2 regions of the Denitratisoma sp. agr-D3 genome follow, and region 2 is predicted to be linked to the other one. Evidence: riboswitches for the same ligand, from Rfam matches in the RefSeq annotation. Region 2 holds a riboswitch; the other holds the start of a gene.
The links. A riboswitch is a leader RNA that binds a small molecule or an ion and turns the genes downstream of it on or off. The one in region 2 is predicted to bind S-adenosylhomocysteine.

Region 1: another riboswitch for S-adenosylhomocysteine. It lies ahead of ahcY (adenosylhomocysteinase); the one in region 2 lies ahead of metH (methionine synthase).

Annotation. Positions count from the first base shown of each region.
Region 1 is NZ_BAAGIA010000001.1:131,422-135,831, reverse strand. It holds gene metK (methionine adenosyltransferase) at 58-1,221, shown strand; gene ACYQ2U_RS00625 (carboxymuconolactone decarboxylase family protein) at 1,461-1,808, shown strand; S-adenosyl-L-homocysteine riboswitch at 1,837-1,911, shown strand; gene ahcY (adenosylhomocysteinase) at 1,989-3,389, shown strand; gene ACYQ2U_RS00615 (S4 domain-containing protein) at 3,419-3,712, shown strand; gene metF (methylenetetrahydrofolate reductase [NAD(P)H]) at 3,709-4,410, shown strand, end outside.
Region 2 is NZ_BAAGIA010000001.1:28,542-32,951, reverse strand. It holds gene ACYQ2U_RS00150 (TonB-dependent receptor) at 1-748, shown strand, start outside; gene ACYQ2U_RS00145 (nickel-dependent hydrogenase large subunit) at 811-1,902, shown strand; S-adenosyl-L-homocysteine riboswitch at 1,935-2,009, shown strand; gene metH (methionine synthase) at 2,072-4,410, shown strand, end outside.

The DNA.
Region 1 (4,410 bases), 100 kb from region 2:
GTCTCCCCGGGGCCGGTCGAACGACCGAGCAAGGGGAATTTCTCAGGAGCAGTTCAAATGTCCGAATACTTCTTCACTTCCGAGTCCGTCTCCGAAGGCCACCCTGACAAGGTGGCCGACCAGATTTCCGACGCGATCCTCGACGCCATCCTGACCCAGGACAAGTACGCCCGGGTCGCCGCCGAAACTCTGTGCAACACCGGCCTCGTTGTCCTCGCTGGCGAGATCACCACCCACGCCAACGTGGACTACATCCAGGTGGCCCGCGACACCATCAAGGGCATCGGCTACGACAACACCGAATACGGCATCGACTACAAGGGTTGCGCCGTGCTGGTGGCCTACGACAAGCAGTCCCCCGACATCGCCCAAGGCGTGGATCGCGCCTCCGACGACTACCTGAACCAGGGCGCCGGCGACCAGGGCCTGATGTTCGGTTACGCCTGCGACGAAACCCCCAGCCTGATGCCGCTGCCCATCTACCTGTCCCACCGTCTGGTGGAGCGTCAGTCCCATCTGCGCAAGAACGGCATCCTGCCCTGGCTGCGCCCCGACGCCAAGTCCCAGGTCACCGTCAAGTACAAGGACGGCAAGGCCGACGCCATCGACGCCATCGTGCTGTCCACCCAACACTCCCCCGACATCAGCCTGGAAGCCATCCGCGAGGCCGTGATCGAGGAAATCATCAAGCCCGTGCTGCCCAAGGAACTGATCAAGGGCGACATCAAGTACTTCGTGAACCCCACCGGCCGTTTTGTCATCGGCGGTCCCCAAGGCGACTGCGGCCTGACCGGGCGCAAGATCATCGTGGACACCTACGGCGGTGCCGCCCCCCACGGCGGCGGCGCCTTCTCCGGCAAGGATCCCTCCAAGGTGGACCGCTCCGCCGCCTACGCCGGTCGTTACGTGGCGAAGAACATCGTTGCCGCTGGCCTGGCCAGCAAGTGCCTGGTGCAGATTTCCTACGCCATCGGCGTGGCCCAACCCACCTCCGTCTGGGTCACCACCCAGGGCACCGGCAAGATCAGCGACGAGAAGATCGCCGAACTGGTGAAGCGCCACTTCGACCTGCGCCCCAAGGGTATCGTGCAAATGCTGGATCTGCTGCGTCCGGTCTATCAAAAGACCGCCGCCTACGGCCACTTCGGCCGAGAAGACGCCGACTTCAGCTGGGAAAGTACGGACAAAGCGGCGGCGCTTCGTGCCGACGCTGGCCTTTGAGCGTAGCGAAAAGGCAGCCGCAATAGCGGCGGGGCGTCCGTACTTCGAGGAGGACCAATCGGTCCGACTCAAAATAAATACCGAAAAGGCAGCCGCACTCCGTGCGGATGCCAGCCTGTAAGCGCAGCGCACAGACCGCTTCGTCGCCCCGGTAACCAAAGTCACAAAGGAGGCCAGTACCCCTGGCCTCCTTTCTTTTGCCTCCGTATATTAGATATATCTGAAATACGGAGTCCGCAATGTCCAGCAAATCCTTCCAACAAATCACCACCGACCTCAACAAGGGGCTGGCTATCTTCCGCGCCGCCCAACCGGAGACCATGGCCGGCTTCTCCGCCATGGCCAAGGCCGCCATGGCGCCCGGCGTCCTGTCCGCTCTCGACAAAGAATTGATCGCCCTGGCCATCGGCGTCGCCGCCCGCTGCGACGGCTGCATCGGCTTCCACGTCAAAACCCTGATCAAGCTGGGGGCAAGCAAGGCCCAACTCGACGAAACCCTGGCCGTGGCGGTTTACATGGGCGGCGGCCCCTCCCTGATGTACGCCGCCGAGGCCACCCGGGCCTGGGAGGAATTCAGCGCTTCGTGAACCGGGGCGGCCCCGCTATAATGCCGCCCATTCCGAGGAGCGCTGCAAGGGCTGTTTTCACCTCATCCCCTAGGCTCGGATTTTCAAACGGCGCTCACCTAACCCGTGCCGGGGCAAGGTGAGCCGCGCCAATCAAGCGATGCTCAGGTTTCCTTCCCGTCACCGACCAAGGAGCCCACCATGAGCAACTTCCAAGACTACGTTATCGCCGACATCGGCCTGGCCGACTGGGGCCGCAAGGAAATCAAGATCGCCGAGACCGAAATGCCCGGTCTGATGGCCATCCGCGAAGAATTCGCCAAGACCCAACCCCTCAAGGGCGCCCGCATCACCGGCTCCCTGCACATGACCATCCAGACCGCCGTGCTGATCGAAACCCTGACTGCCCTGGGTGCCGAAGTGCGTTGGGCCTCCTGCAACATCTTCTCTACCCAGGATCACGCTGCTGCCGCCATCGCCGCCGCCAAGATTCCCGTGTTCGCCGTCAAGGGCGAAACCCTCACCGAGTACTGGGACTACACCCACCGCATCTTCGAATGGGCCGACGGCGGTTACTCCAACATGATCCTCGACGACGGCGGCGACGCCACCCTGCTGCTGCACCTGGGCGCCAAGGCCGAGAAGGACATTTCCGTGCTGGCCAAGCCCGGTTCCGAAGAAGAAACCATCCTCTTCGCCGCCATCAAGGCCAAGCTGGCCACGGACCCCACCTGGTACTCCGTGCGTCTGGCCCAGATCAAGGGCGTGACCGAGGAAACCACCACCGGTGTGCATCGTCTGTACCAAATGCATCAACGCGGTGATCTCAAGTTCCCCGCCATCAACGTGAACGATTCTGTCACCAAGTCCAAGTTCGACAATCTCTACGGCTGCCGTGAATCCCTGGTGGACGGCATCAAGCGCGCCACCGATGTGATGGTGGCCGGCAAGATCGCCGTGGTCTGCGGCTACGGTGACGTGGGCAAAGGCTCCGCCCAGGCCCTGCGCGCCCTGTCCGCCCAAGTGTGGGTGACGGAAATCGACCCCATCTGCGCCCTGCAAGCCGCCATGGAAGGCTATCGCGTCGTCACTATGGAATACGCCGCCGACAAGGCCGACATCTTCGTCACCACCACCGGCAACTTCCATGTCATCACCCATGACCACATGGTGAAGATGAAGAACAACGCCATCGTCTGCAACATCGGCCACTTCGACAACGAAATCGACGTCGCCTCCCTGGAAAAGTACCAGTGGGAAGAGATCAAGCCCCAGGTGGATCACGTGATCTTCCCCGACGGCAAGCGCATCATCCTGCTGGCCAAGGGCCGTCTGGTGAACCTGGGCTGCGCCACCGGCCACCCCAGCTACGTGATGTCTTCCAGCTTCGCCAACCAGACCATCGCCCAGATCGAGCTGTTCACCAAGACCGCCGACTACCCCGTGGGCGTGTACACCCTGCCCAAGCACCTGGATGAGAAGGTGGCCCGTCTGCAATTGAAGACCCTCAACGTGCAGCTCACCACCCTGACCCAGCAGCAAGCCGACTACATCGGCGTGCCCGTGGAAGGCCCCTACAAGGCCGACCACTACCGCTACTAAGCAGCTCGCGGGCGGAACGCGCCGTGTCCATGAATTCTTTTCATGCCCGAAAACCGAAAGGGAAAACGGCACCCCATGAAAAGAAGCCAGGACCGGCGCTGACGCCGCCCCATGCCCACGGCCATCAGGTCCGGGCCGATGTCTTGCTGGTGAAGCTCGGTCTGGCCGCCTCCCGTAGCGCTGCCCAGGCCCTGATCGATGCGGGACAGGTCACTGCGCAACTGCACGGCCGGGACGAGCCCGTCGCCAAGCCGTCCCAATTGCTGCCCGAACACACTCCCTTGCGGATCCACGGCCCTGTCGCCGAAAAGGAAAATCCATGAGCCACGATTTCGAACTGTCCATCGAGTTCTTCCCGCCCCAGACGGCGGAGGGCATGGACAAGCTGCGCATCACCCGCGACAAGCTGGCGGTCCTCAAGCCCACCTTCTTCTCCGTGACCTACGGCGCCGGCGGCTCCACCCAGGAGCGCACCTTCGAGGCCGTGTTCGACACCCAGGACGCCGGCGTTGCCGGTGGCTATGACGCCGCGCCCCATCTCTCCTGCGTCGGTTCCAGCAAGGACAGCATTCGCGCCATTCTCCGGCGCTACCAGGATCGCGGCATTCGCCGCATCGTCGCCCTGCGCGGCGACCTGCCTTCCGGCACCGGCGATCCCGGCGAATTGCGCTACGCCAACGAACTGGTGGAATTCATCCGCGCCGAAACCGGGGATCATTTCCATATTGAAGTCGCCGCCTATCCTGAATGGCATCCCCAGGCCCGCAGCCCCCGGGACGACCTGCTGGCCTTCAAGCGCAAGGTGGATGCCGGCGCCGATTCCGCCATCACCCAATACTTTTTCAACGCCGACGCCTACGAGCATTTCGTCGCCGAGTGTCAGGCCCTGGGCATCACCACGCCCATCGTGCCGGGCATCATGCCCATTGCCAGCTTCTCCAAGCTGGCCCGCTTCTCTGATGCCTGCGGTGCCGAACTGCCGCGCTGGATGCGCAAGAAGTTCGAGGGCTTCGGCGACGAC
Region 2 (4,410 bases):
CGGCCCCTGGCGCAACACCGAGTTCTATTACAACCACGGCCTCGGCTTCCACAGCAACGATGCCCGGGGCGCCCTGACCCGGGTCAATCCCGATCCCCGCAGCACCGACTTCGGCGCTGCCGTCTCGCCTGTGACCCCCCTGGTGCGTAGCCGTGGCCAGGAACTCGGCCTGCGCAGCGCGCCCCTGCCGGGCCTGCAACTGACCGCCTCCCTCTGGCGCCTCGACATCGCCTCCGAACTGCTGTTCACCGGCGATGCCGGCACCACCGAGCCGAGTCGCCCCAGCCGGCGCCAGGGCACCGAGCTGTCCGCCTACTGGCGCGCCAGCGAGGCCCTGACGGTGGATGCCGACCTGGCCCTGTCCCGGGCCCGTTACAGCCAGGACGATGCCGCCGGCAACTACATCCCCGGCGCCGTGGAAAAGGTGTTCTCACTCGGCGCCAGCTGGGCCGATGGCGGCCCCTGGTCCGCCGGCCTGCGCCTGCGCTATTTCGGTCCTCGTCCCCTAATCGAGGACAACTCGGTGCGCTCGGCGTCCACCATCCTCGCCAACGCCCAACTCGCTTATGCCCTGAGCAAGGACGTTAAGCTGGGGATGACGGTGCTCAACCTGTTCGACCGCAAGGCCAGCGACATCGACTACTACTATGAGTCCCGGTTGCGTAGCGAAGGGGCGGCGGTGAACGACGTACACACCCATCCGGCGGAACCGCGCACGGTACGCCTGTCCTTGCGGGTCAGCTACTGACCGCCCCGAACCGGGTGTCGCCGCCTTGAGACAGCGGCAGCGCCCGGCGGAACTGGGGCACAATGGCAGCCCGGATTTTCCACCACCGTTCCGCCGCCATGAGTTTCGACCCCGGTGCCGTGCACCTGCGCGTGCAACTGACTGCCGCCCCCTGTCGCATCGCCGCCGTGGCAGTGGCCTGCCGCCGGCCCGCCGCTGCCCAGGTGTTGCAGGGCAAGCCGCCGGCCCTGGTCCAGCACCTGGCCTCTCTGCTGTTCGCCGTCTGCGGCAAGGCCCAGGGCTTGGCCGCCCACATGGCGCTGCGCGCTGCGGAAGGCGAGCAACTACCGCCCCGACAGGACCGGGAGGTCGCCCGGGAAGCGGCTCGCGAACACCTATGGCATCTGCTCGGCCATGAACAGCGGGACCTGCTGGCCCAGGGCGGACGCTGCCTGGCGGGCTCGGCATGGGAGGCCGATCTGGCCGCCTTTCTCCATCCCCTGCTGGGCATTGCCGGCGACACCTGGCTGGCCTTCGACACGACCGCGCAACTGGACGCCTGGTGCGACAGCCAGGACACGATACTGGCCCGCCGCCTACGCGCCCGGCTCCAGGAACCGGCAGCGGCGGACGTGGCCCTGCTGCCGCCGATGGATGCCGCGACCAGCCTGACCCGTTGGCCCCGGCTCGATGCCGCCTTTTGCGCCCAGCCCCAATGGCAGGGACAGGCGGCGGAAACCGGCGCCGTGGCCCGGCAGCGGGACGCCGCCCTGGTCAAGTCCCTGGCCGACAGTCCCTGGCGACAGCGGGAAGCCGCGCGCCTGCGGGAACTGCTGTTGCTGACCGCGCCGGACAACACGGTGGCAACCGCCGTCCTGCCCGGCCACGCCAGCGCCGTTCCGGTGGCGCCCCGACGCGGACGCGCCCTGGTGGAAACCGCCCGCGGCCTGCTGATGCACGAAGTGGCCGTGACCGACGGAACGGTGACGGACTACCAACTGGCGGCCCCCACCGAATGGAACTTCCACCCGGCCGGCCCGCTGCCCGCCTGGCTGGCCGGCTGGGCTGGGGACGACCGCGCCGCCTTGCGCCAAGCGGTGGCCGCCGCCGTGGCTGCCCTCGATCCCTGCGTGGAGTGGTCGCTGGACATCGTCGACGCCGAGGGCCCGGCCTGACACCGCCGGCGGGCCGGGCTATAATCGCCGCTCTTTCCGAGGAGCGCTGCGAGGCTGACCTTGATCACCCCAGGCTCGGAAACTGATTTCAACGGCGCTCACCAACCCAGATTGATCGGGACTTCGGTGAGCCGCGCAAGCGTCGCCGCCCCGGTCATGGAGACGAACCGTGACTGCCCAGCTTCCCCCCTTCAACACTGCCACCGTACAGCCTGATCGCAGCGCCGAAATCCGCGCCCTGCTGGCCCAACGCATCCTGATTCTGGACGGCGCCATGGGCACCATGATCCAGCAGCACAAGCTGGGGGAGGCCGACTATCGCGGTGATCGTTTCAAGGATGCGGCCAAGGACTTGAAGGGCAACAACGACCTGCTGGTGCTGACCCGGCCCGACGTGGTGGGGGGCATCCACCGGGAGTATCTGGAAGCCGGCGCCGACATCATCGAGACCTGTACCTTCAACGCTACCCGCGTCTCGCAAGCCGAGTACGGTCTTGAGGAAGTGGCCTACGAACTCAACGTGGCCGGTGCCCGGCTGGTGCGGCAACTGTGCGACGAATACACGGCCAAGAACCCCGCCAAGCCCCGCTTCTGCGCCGGGGTGATCGGCCCCACGTCGCGCACCCTGTCCATCTCGCCAGACGTGAACGACCCGGGTTTCCGCAACATTAGCTTTGATGCCCTGGTGGACGACTACTACGCCGCTGCCCAGGGCCTGATGGAAGGGGGCGCCGACTTCCTGCTGATCGAAACGGTGTTCGACACTTTGAACGCCAAGGCCGCCGTGTTCGCCGTGCAAAAGCTCTTTGCCGACTCGGGCTGCACGCTGCCCATCATGATTTCCGGCACCATCACCGATGCTTCCGGCCGCACTTTGTCGGGCCAGACAGCTACGGCCTTCTGGAACTCTCTCTCCCACGCCCAGCCCATCAGCTTCGGCCTTAACTGCGCCCTGGGGGCCAAGGAGCTGCGCCAGTACGTGGAAGAGCTATCCAACTGCTGCGACACCCATATCTCCGCCCACCCCAACGCCGGGCTGCCCAATCCCCTGGCCCCCACGGGCTATGACGAAACCCCGGAACAATTGGCGGGGGAAATCGTGGAGTGGGCCAAGAGCGGCCTGCTCAACATCGTCGGCGGTTGCTGCGGCACCTCCCCGGCCCACATCGCCGCCATTGCCCAAGGGGTGGCGAACGTTAAACCGCGTGCCGTGCCGGTCATCGAAAAGAAACTGCGCCTGTCGGGCCTGGAGCCCTTCCACGTGGGCGCCGACAGCCTGTTCGTGAACGTGGGCGAACGCACCAACGTCACCGGCTCCAAGGCTTTCGCCCGCATGATTCTGGAAGGTCGTTTCGACGACGCCCTGGCCGTGGCCCGCAATCAAGTGGAGAACGGCGCCCAGGTCATCGACATCAACATGGACGAAGCCATGCTGGATTCCGTGGCCGCCATGGAGCGCTTTTGCAAGCTGGTGGCGTCCGAGCCGGAAATCAGCAAGGTGCCCATCATGCTGGACTCCTCCAAGTGGGAGGTGATCGAGACCGGCCTCAAGTGCATTCAGGGCAAGGGCATCGTCAATTCCATCTCCATGAAGGAAGGCGAGGCCAAGTTCCTCGAACAGGCCCGCCTCGCCCGCCGTTACGGCGCGGCGGTGATCGTCATGGCCTTTGACGAACAGGGTCAGGCCGACACCTACACCCGCAAAACCGAGATTTGCCAACGCGCCTATGAACTGCTGACGCAGGATGGCTTCCCGCCGGAAGACATCATCTTCGACGCCAACATCTTTGCCATTGCCACCGGCATTCCCGAGCACGACAACTACGCGGTGGACTTCATCGAGGCGGTGCGCTGGATTCATACGAACCTGCCCCACGCCAAGACCAGCGGCGGCGTTTCCAATGTCAGCTTCTCCTTCCGCGGCAACGACCCGGTGCGGGAGGCAATTCACACCGTCTTCCTCTACCACGCCATCCAGGCCGGGCTCACCATGGGCATCGTCAACGCCGGTCAGTTGGGCGTCTACGACGACCTGGAACCCGTGCTGCGGGAGAAGGTGGAAGACGTGGTGCTCAACCGCAAAGAAGGCGCCGGTGACGCCCTGGTGGAATTCGCCCAGACCGTGAAGGGTCAAGCCAAGGAGCAGACGGTGGATCTGGCTTGGCGTCAGTGGCCCGTGGACAAGCGCCTGGAACACGCCATGGTCAAGGGCATTACCGAGTTCGTGGTGGCCGATACCGAGGAATGCCGCGCCGCCCTGGCCGCCGCGGGCAAGCCGCCCCTGTCCGTGATCGAAGGCCCGCTCATGGCGGGCATGAACGTGGTGGGCGACCTCTTCGGTGCGGGCAAGATGTTCCTGCCCCAGGTGGTGAAATCCGCCCGGGTGATGAAACAGGCCGTGGCCCATCTGATTCCCTACATTGAGGAAGAGAAGCTACGCACCGGCGCCAGCAGCAAGGGCAAGATCGTCATCGCCACGGTAAAGGGCGACGTGCACGACATCGGCAA